Regions from separate parts of the Arthrobacter sp. 147(2020) genome, predicted to be linked through region 1. Evidence: riboswitches for the same ligand, from Rfam matches in the RefSeq annotation. Region 1 holds a riboswitch; the other holds the start of a gene.

What was found. Region 1 has a riboswitch for thiamine pyrophosphate ahead of HMI58_RS10960 (3-oxoacyl-ACP reductase). Riboswitches for the same ligand answer to the same signal wherever they lie in the genome.
Region 2: it holds a riboswitch for thiamine pyrophosphate, as region 1 does, so the genes downstream of both, HMI58_RS05765 (ECF transporter S component) here and HMI58_RS10960 (3-oxoacyl-ACP reductase) in region 1, are expected to answer to the same signal.

Annotation. Positions count from the first base shown of each region.
Region 1 covers NZ_JABFOM010000014.1:69,016-72,411, forward strand. The annotation lists gene ndk (nucleoside-diphosphate kinase) at 1-29, shown strand, start outside; gene HMI58_RS10955 (aldo/keto reductase) at 101-1,063, shown strand; gene HMI58_RS10960 (3-oxoacyl-ACP reductase) at 1,121-1,885, opposite strand; TPP riboswitch at 1,942-2,038, opposite strand; TPP riboswitch at 2,128-2,228, shown strand; gene thiM (hydroxyethylthiazole kinase) at 2,220-3,053, shown strand; gene thiE (thiamine phosphate synthase) at 3,071-3,396, shown strand, end outside.
Region 2 covers NZ_JABFOM010000005.1:103,081-106,476, forward strand. The annotation lists gene HMI58_RS05745 (Na+/H+ antiporter subunit E) at 1-521, shown strand, start outside; gene HMI58_RS05750 (monovalent cation/H+ antiporter complex subunit F) at 518-778, shown strand; gene mnhG (monovalent cation/H(+) antiporter subunit G) at 782-1,177, shown strand; gene HMI58_RS05760 (DUF4235 domain-containing protein) at 1,189-1,449, opposite strand; TPP riboswitch at 1,581-1,697, shown strand; gene HMI58_RS05765 (ECF transporter S component) at 1,765-2,382, shown strand; gene HMI58_RS05770 (ATP-binding cassette domain-containing protein) at 2,388-3,396, shown strand, end outside.

The DNA of each region.
Region 1 (3,396 bases):
AGCGCGAAATGGGTATCTGGTTCGCCTGAGCACCAACTCACCGGATTCTACCCGGGGCGCCGGAAGGTGCCTCGGGTAACCGATGTTGTAGCGTAGTCCCATGACTGAATATCGCAGACTTGGCAACTCCGGACTGAACGTTTCAGTGGTAGGGCTCGGGTGCAACAACCTGGGCCGCGCCGGAACGCCCACCGAGACGCAGCGTGGTACCAACGCCGTCATCGGAGCGGCCATCGATGCGGGAATCAACTTCTTCGACGTGGCCGATTCCTACGGGAAAACTCCCGGTCTGAGCGAGGAGATGCTGGGCAAGGCCCTCGTCAAGAACCGCGACGACGTGCTCATCGCCACCAAGTTCGGGCTGGACCTCAAGGGCGCCAACGGTCCGGATTGGGGTGCGCGCGGATCGCGCCGCTACATCATGAAGGCCGTCGACGCGTCACTGCGGCGCCTGGGCACCGACTGGATCGACCTGTACCAGTTCCACGCCCCGGACCCGCTGACGCCCATCGACGAGACCCTTTCGGCGCTGGACGCCCTCGTCACCAGTGGCAAGGTCAGGTACATCGGCCACTCCAACCGGGCTGGCTGGCAGATTGCCGAGGCCGAGTTCGTGGCCCAGCTCGGCGGATACACCCCCTTCATTTCCGCCCAGAACCACTGGAACCTCCTCGAGCGCAAGATCGAAGCCGAGGTGGTCCCCGCAGCCGAGGCCTACGGGATCGGCATGCTCCCCTTCTTCCCCCTCGCCAACGGCCTGCTGACCGGCAAGTACAGTGCCTCAAAGGTTCCCGCGGGCAGCAGACTCACCCACTCCCGCACCAACCTGCTGGACGGCGCCGACTGGGACCAGCTCGCCGACTTCGGAGCTTTCGCGAGGGCCCGGGACCTGACCGAGCTGCAGGTGGCTTTCTCCTGGCTGGCCGCCCAGCCGTCAGTCGCCTCGGTCATCGCCGGCGCCACCAAACCGGAACAGATCGAGCAGAATGCCCAAGCCGTGTGCTGGGTGCCGTCAGAAACGGAGCTGCAGGAACTCGACCGCATCTTCCCCCGCGCCGCCTAGGCCGGCCGACTGACGCCTGACCGGGCACCGAGGAACCAGGACTGAGCAGGGCAGTGGTCAATCCATGACCAGCCCGCCATCAACCACCAGATTCTGTCCGGTCACGGATCGGGCCCAGGGCGAGGCGAAGAAGAGAACAGCGGCGGCGAACTCCTGCGGCGTGGTCACCCGCCCCAGCGGTGTTGATGCTGCGATGAAATCGAAGACCTCCTCAGGGGTCGCGGCGCTGGCGTCAGTGGTGCGCAGCAGGCCCCCGGAGACCATATTGACTGTGATGTTCTGGGGCCCGAGGTCTTTCGCCAAGGTTCGGGTCAGCGATAGCAGGGCCGCCTTCGCCGCGGTGTAGTCGTGATACGGCACCACAGGGTTCTGGAACAGGTTAGTGCCGATGTTGATGATGCGCCCGAATTGATGCTGGCGCATTCCCGGAAGTGCTGCCTGTGTGGTGTTGATCCCGGCCCTGACGCTGCCAGCGAACTGGGAGCTGAACTCATCCCAACTGATCTCCGCTGCGGTGGAGCGCGCGTCGCCATTGAAAGTGAATGATGCCAGCGCGTTGTTCACCACAGTGGTGACTGGGGCTCCGAAGTGCTCGCGCGCCCGTTCGAGCAGGTCGCCGACCTGCAAAGGGTCAGTCACATCCGCGGCTCCAGCCCACGCCCGTGCCGGACCGATCTGGGCGGCGAGCTCGTGGGCCCGGTCTGCGCTGGTCCGGTAGTTGATGACTACGCGGGAGCCTTCAGCCGAGAATGCCTCGACGATGCTGCGGCCCAGGCCCCGACCGCCACCGGTAACCAGGACAATTTGTTCGGTGAGTTGCATGGATTACCCCATCTGACATTGTGTGAAATTGGGGCGAAAAGACGCATGAACCGACCAAAAGGCCTGATGGACATCCCTTCGCCAGTTCGAACTGGATCAGGTTCAACGGGTGTCATCTCAGCCAGCATCAAACCGGCACCCCGTGTCGCTCCCCATACAGTAACCACGGAGCAGGCCGCACCGCTACCTGATAGGCCAGGAGGGGAATTTGTGGAGGTTCGGGGCGGAGCGGTTAGGGTGGTGACCATGGCACGGGGTGCTGCTCATCAGGAGCAGCTGAGAATCTACACCCGTTGAACCTGATCTAGTTCGAACTAGCGAAGGGATGTCGTGGATGACTGTTCGTCATGCATCATCTGATTGTGCCCAACTCCTCGCCGAGCTGAGGAAAGAATCTCCGTTGGTCCAGTGTCTGACCAACGCCGTGGTGACCAACTTCACTGCCAACGTTCTTCTCGCCGTGGGTGCTGCGCCCGCCATGGTGGATGTTCCTGCGGAAGCCAGCCAGTTCGCCTCCGTCGCGTCGGGGATCCTTATCAATCTGGGGACCCCCCACAGGGACCAGCAGACGGCGATGACCGAAGCCGTGGTTGCCGCGAATGCCGCCGGAACGCCGTGGGTGCTGGACCCCGTGGCCGTCGGATTCCTCTCTGTCCGAACTGAGCTTGCCGACGCGCTGACCGCACGAAACCCGCGGATTATCCGGGGGAATGCCTCCGAGATCCTCGCGCTGGCGGGTGCTGGCTCCGGCGGCCGCGGAGTCGATTCCACCGACGATCCGCTGGATGCCCGGGACGCGGCCCGGGCACTCGCGCAGTCGACGTCGTCGGCGGTGGCCATTTCAGGCGCCCACGATTTCGTGGTTGGCCCGGAGGGGGATGCCGTCGTCGTAGCGAACGGGAATGCCCTGCTGACGAAGGTGACGGGCGGCGGCTGCGCGCTGGGGGCCGTCATGGCTGCCTTCGCCTCCCTGACCGACGACGCTGTCCTCGCGGCCACTGCGGCCACCGGCGTGTACACAGTTGCTGCGGAGCAAGCGGCTGCGCGGGCGCACGGGCCAGGAAGCTTCGCCATCGAATTCCTCGACCGGCTGGCGGCCGTCACCCCCGAGGACGTCGCAAGGGGTTTGAATCTCCGCGCGGTGAGCGTATCGGACAGCGCGCGATGAGTCGATGGAACGACTCCGTGACTCTTCGGGAGCATCTATCCCTCTACCTGGTGACTGACACTGGCTTGTGCCAACCGACGCCGGTAGCTGAGGTTGTTGCAGCGGGGGTGGCCGGCGGCGCGACAATGGTTCAGGTGCGCGACAAGAACGCGTCGACCAAGACACTGCTCCAGTTACTTCTCGCAGTTGCCGAAGCGGTCGGATCGACTGTCCCTGTGCTGGTCGATGACCGTGTTGATGTCTTTCTGGCTGCTCGTGTCCGCGGGGCGCAGGTGGCCGGGGTGCACGTTGGTCAATCCGACCTGCCCGTCCAGTTGGTGCGGTCAATCGTCGGACCGGGTGC
Region 2 (3,396 bases), on a different contig from region 1:
GGGGTGCACTCTGGCAGGACTTCAGCCCGGGCAACCTCATCTTCGGCGGCCTGATCGCCTACGCCGTCGCGAACCTGCTGTACCTGCCGCCGGTAGAGCTCAGCGGGCGGTTCAACGTGCTCTACGCCGTGCCGTTCGCGGTCCGGTTCATCTATAAGCTCGTGATCGCCAGCTTTGAGGTGTTCTGGCTTTCGTTGACCCGCGGGCCGCACCTCGTGAACGCCGTCGTCGCCGTGCAACTGCGCAGCCAGTCGGATCTGCTGGTCACCACCACCGGGCACGCCCTGTCCCTCATCCCCGGCTCGCTGGTGATTGAAGTGGACCGCTCCACCTCCACCCTGTATCTGCACTGCCTGAACGTCGCCACCCCCGAGGACGCGGCGAAGATCCGCTCCGACGTCCGGACCACGGAGGCCTGGCTGATCAAGATCATGGGAACGCGGGACGACCTGGCGCTGCTCCAAACCGAGCAACGGTTCGACGAAGAGAACGACTCCCGCCAGGAAGGGGCCAGCACATGATGGTTGTCGCCATCTTCATCGCCGCGGGGCTGCTCATCCTGGCCGCCCTGTGCGCCCTGTACCGCATCGCAAGGGGTCCCTCGATCCTGGACCGGGTGCTTGCCATCGACGTGCTGCTCGCCACCATCGGTGGGGCACTCGCGATGGACATGGCGGTCAACCGGCACCTGGACAATGTGGTGCTCCTCGTGGCCATCTCGGTGATCGGGTTTATCGGCTCGGTAACCGTGGCGCGCTTCGTGACGGACAGGAAATAGGACATGAACGAGACAGTGATTGACGCACTCACCGCCGTGTTCCTGATCGGCGGCGCTCTCATGTCCGTCGCTGCCGGCGTCGGGCTGCTTCGGTTTCCCGACCTGCTGACCAGGATGCATGCGGCCACCAAACCCCAGGTACTGGGGCTGCTGCTGTTCCTGCTGGCCATGGCGCTCCAGCTGCGCAGCTGGATACTGCTGCCCGTGCTGTTGGTGTGCTGGATTTTCATGCTCCTGACCGTCCCCGTTTCGGCGCATATGGTGGGACGGGCGGGCTACCGCACCAAGCACCTGCGGCGGGACCTGCTCAGCATGGACGAGCTCGACGAGATCGTGGAGAAGGCGGCCAACAAAAGGGCGCCCGGCCGGAATCCGACCGAGCGCCCCGACGAGACGTAAAGAACTGCGGTTTACGTCAGGTCGCGGGTCTTCGCGAACCGGAGGGCCGCCTTCTGCGTGGTGCGGTTTGTCAGGACCTGGAGGACCGCGCGGACCGCACCGGAAATCAGGGCGAAAGCGATGGCGGAGCGCAGGCTGTTCTCAAGGGCATCCTCGTCCTTCGGCGTCGCCTTGCCGGTGGTCTTGTGCCAGATGAAATCCACTAGCTTGGCGCCGACAATTCCGGCCCCGAGGCTCAGCGCAACGCCGAGCAGTTTCATAAGCTGATTCATGGGTGTCTCCTTCGATGGTGGCTCTTTTTCCTAGCCTAGCGTTTCCCTCAGCAGACAACGACGCATCCACTGCTGGGGTCCGCCCGGTTTTGGTTGACGCGTTCGGCTCAGGTGTAGAGTTGAAACTGCTAAACATACGACAGGGGAGCGCCGCTCAGATGATGAGCGGGCGCTGAGAGTGCGGACTACCGCAGACCCTCGAACCTGATCCGGCTAGTACCGGCGAAGGGAGTCGAGTATCTCAGGGTGCCCGGCCAGTGGCATTGCTGCGGGCCCCAGGTACCCTCCCCTCCTGTACCTCAGGAGGAATTCATTATGGCTTCATCACAGGCACGAACCCAGAGCACCCCCACGTACCGCCCCACCTATCAGTGGCGGGTGGTCGATATCGTCGTCGCATCGGTGGTCGCCGTTGCCGTCGGGGTGGTCTTCTTCGCCTGGTCCGCCGGTTACACGGGGATCTCGGCGATCACCAGCGCGTTCCCGCCCCTGGCCGGACTGTATACCGGTGGGTGGCTGATCGCCGGGGTTCTCGGCGGTCTCATCATCAGGAAACCCGGCGCGGCCATCTACTGTGAGGTACTGGCGGCAGCTGTCTCAGCGCTGCTCGGCACCCAGTTTGGCCTGACCACCCTGCTGTCCGGCGCCATCCAGGGCCTCGGCGCAGAATTGATCTTCCTGCTCTTCCTGTACCGCAAATGGAACCTCGGGGTGGCGCTGCTCGCAGGACTGGGTGCGGGGCTGGCCCTGGCAATCAGCGAGAACATCCTCTACAACGCCCTCTGGGCCTTCGAATGGCAGCTCATGTACGTGGTCTTCGCATCCATCTCCGGTGTGGTGATCGCGGGCCTTCTCTCGTGGCTGGCCGTCCGGGGGCTTGCGAAGACCGGCGTGCTGTCCGCTTTCGCCGCCGGTCGAACGGCTGACGTCTAACCGGTATGGCCGAGCACACGAGGGAGCGGGCAGCCGTCAGCATCGCCGCCCGCGGCTGGAGCTGGCGGCACGCCGGGCGTAAGAGACCAGCGGTCCAGGACATTGATCTGGTGGTTCAGCCAGGGGAACGGGTGTTGCTGCTCGGTGCCTCCGGTTCCGGGAAGTCCACCCTACTGCACGGCCTGGCGGGTGTGCTCGGCGACGACGGCCAGGGGGAGGAACACGGTTCCCTCACCCTCGACGGAAGCCCGCCCGGTCGGGTCCGGGGACGTGCGGGGCTGGTGCTGCAGGACCCTGACACGCAGATAGTCCTTGCCCGGGTGGGCGACGAGGTGGCGTTCGGAGCCGAGAACCAGTCCGTCCCCCGGGCGGAAATCTGGGAGCGGGTCCGGCAAGCGCTCGACGACGTCGGGTTGGACGTCCCCCTGGACCGGTCGACAACGGCGCTCTCGGGCGGGCAAAAGCAGCGCCTCGCGCTCGCCGCGGTGCTGGCCATGCAGCCTGGGCTATTGCTGCTGGATGAACCGACAGCAAACCTCGACCCGGAGGGGGTCCTGGAGGTACGCGACGCAGTCGTCCGTGTCCTGGAGCGAACCGGCGCCACTTTCGTGGTGGTGGAACACCGGGTAGCGGTCTGGGCGGATGTGGTGGACCGGGTGGTGGTGCTGGCGGCCGACGGCGGTATCCTCGCCGACGGCCCGCCGGACACTGTGCTGACGGATACCCGAACCCGCGCGCGGCTGGCGGAGGCTGGGGTCTGGATCCCGGGCCACCAGCCAGCTGTGCCCGGCCTGCTGCCATCCCCGGGGGACCCCCTGCTGGCTGCCCGTGGGCTTTCGGTGGCGCGGACCAAGCGTGGCCCGGTGGTGCTCGACGACGTCGACGTCGAGCTGCAGGCGGGGTCGTCCCTCGGTATCGTCGGACCCAACGGAGGTGGCAAGTCCACGCTTGCGCTGACCCTGGCGGGGCTCCTTCCACTGCGGGGTGGGGTACTGGAGGCCGCTCCGGCGCTCG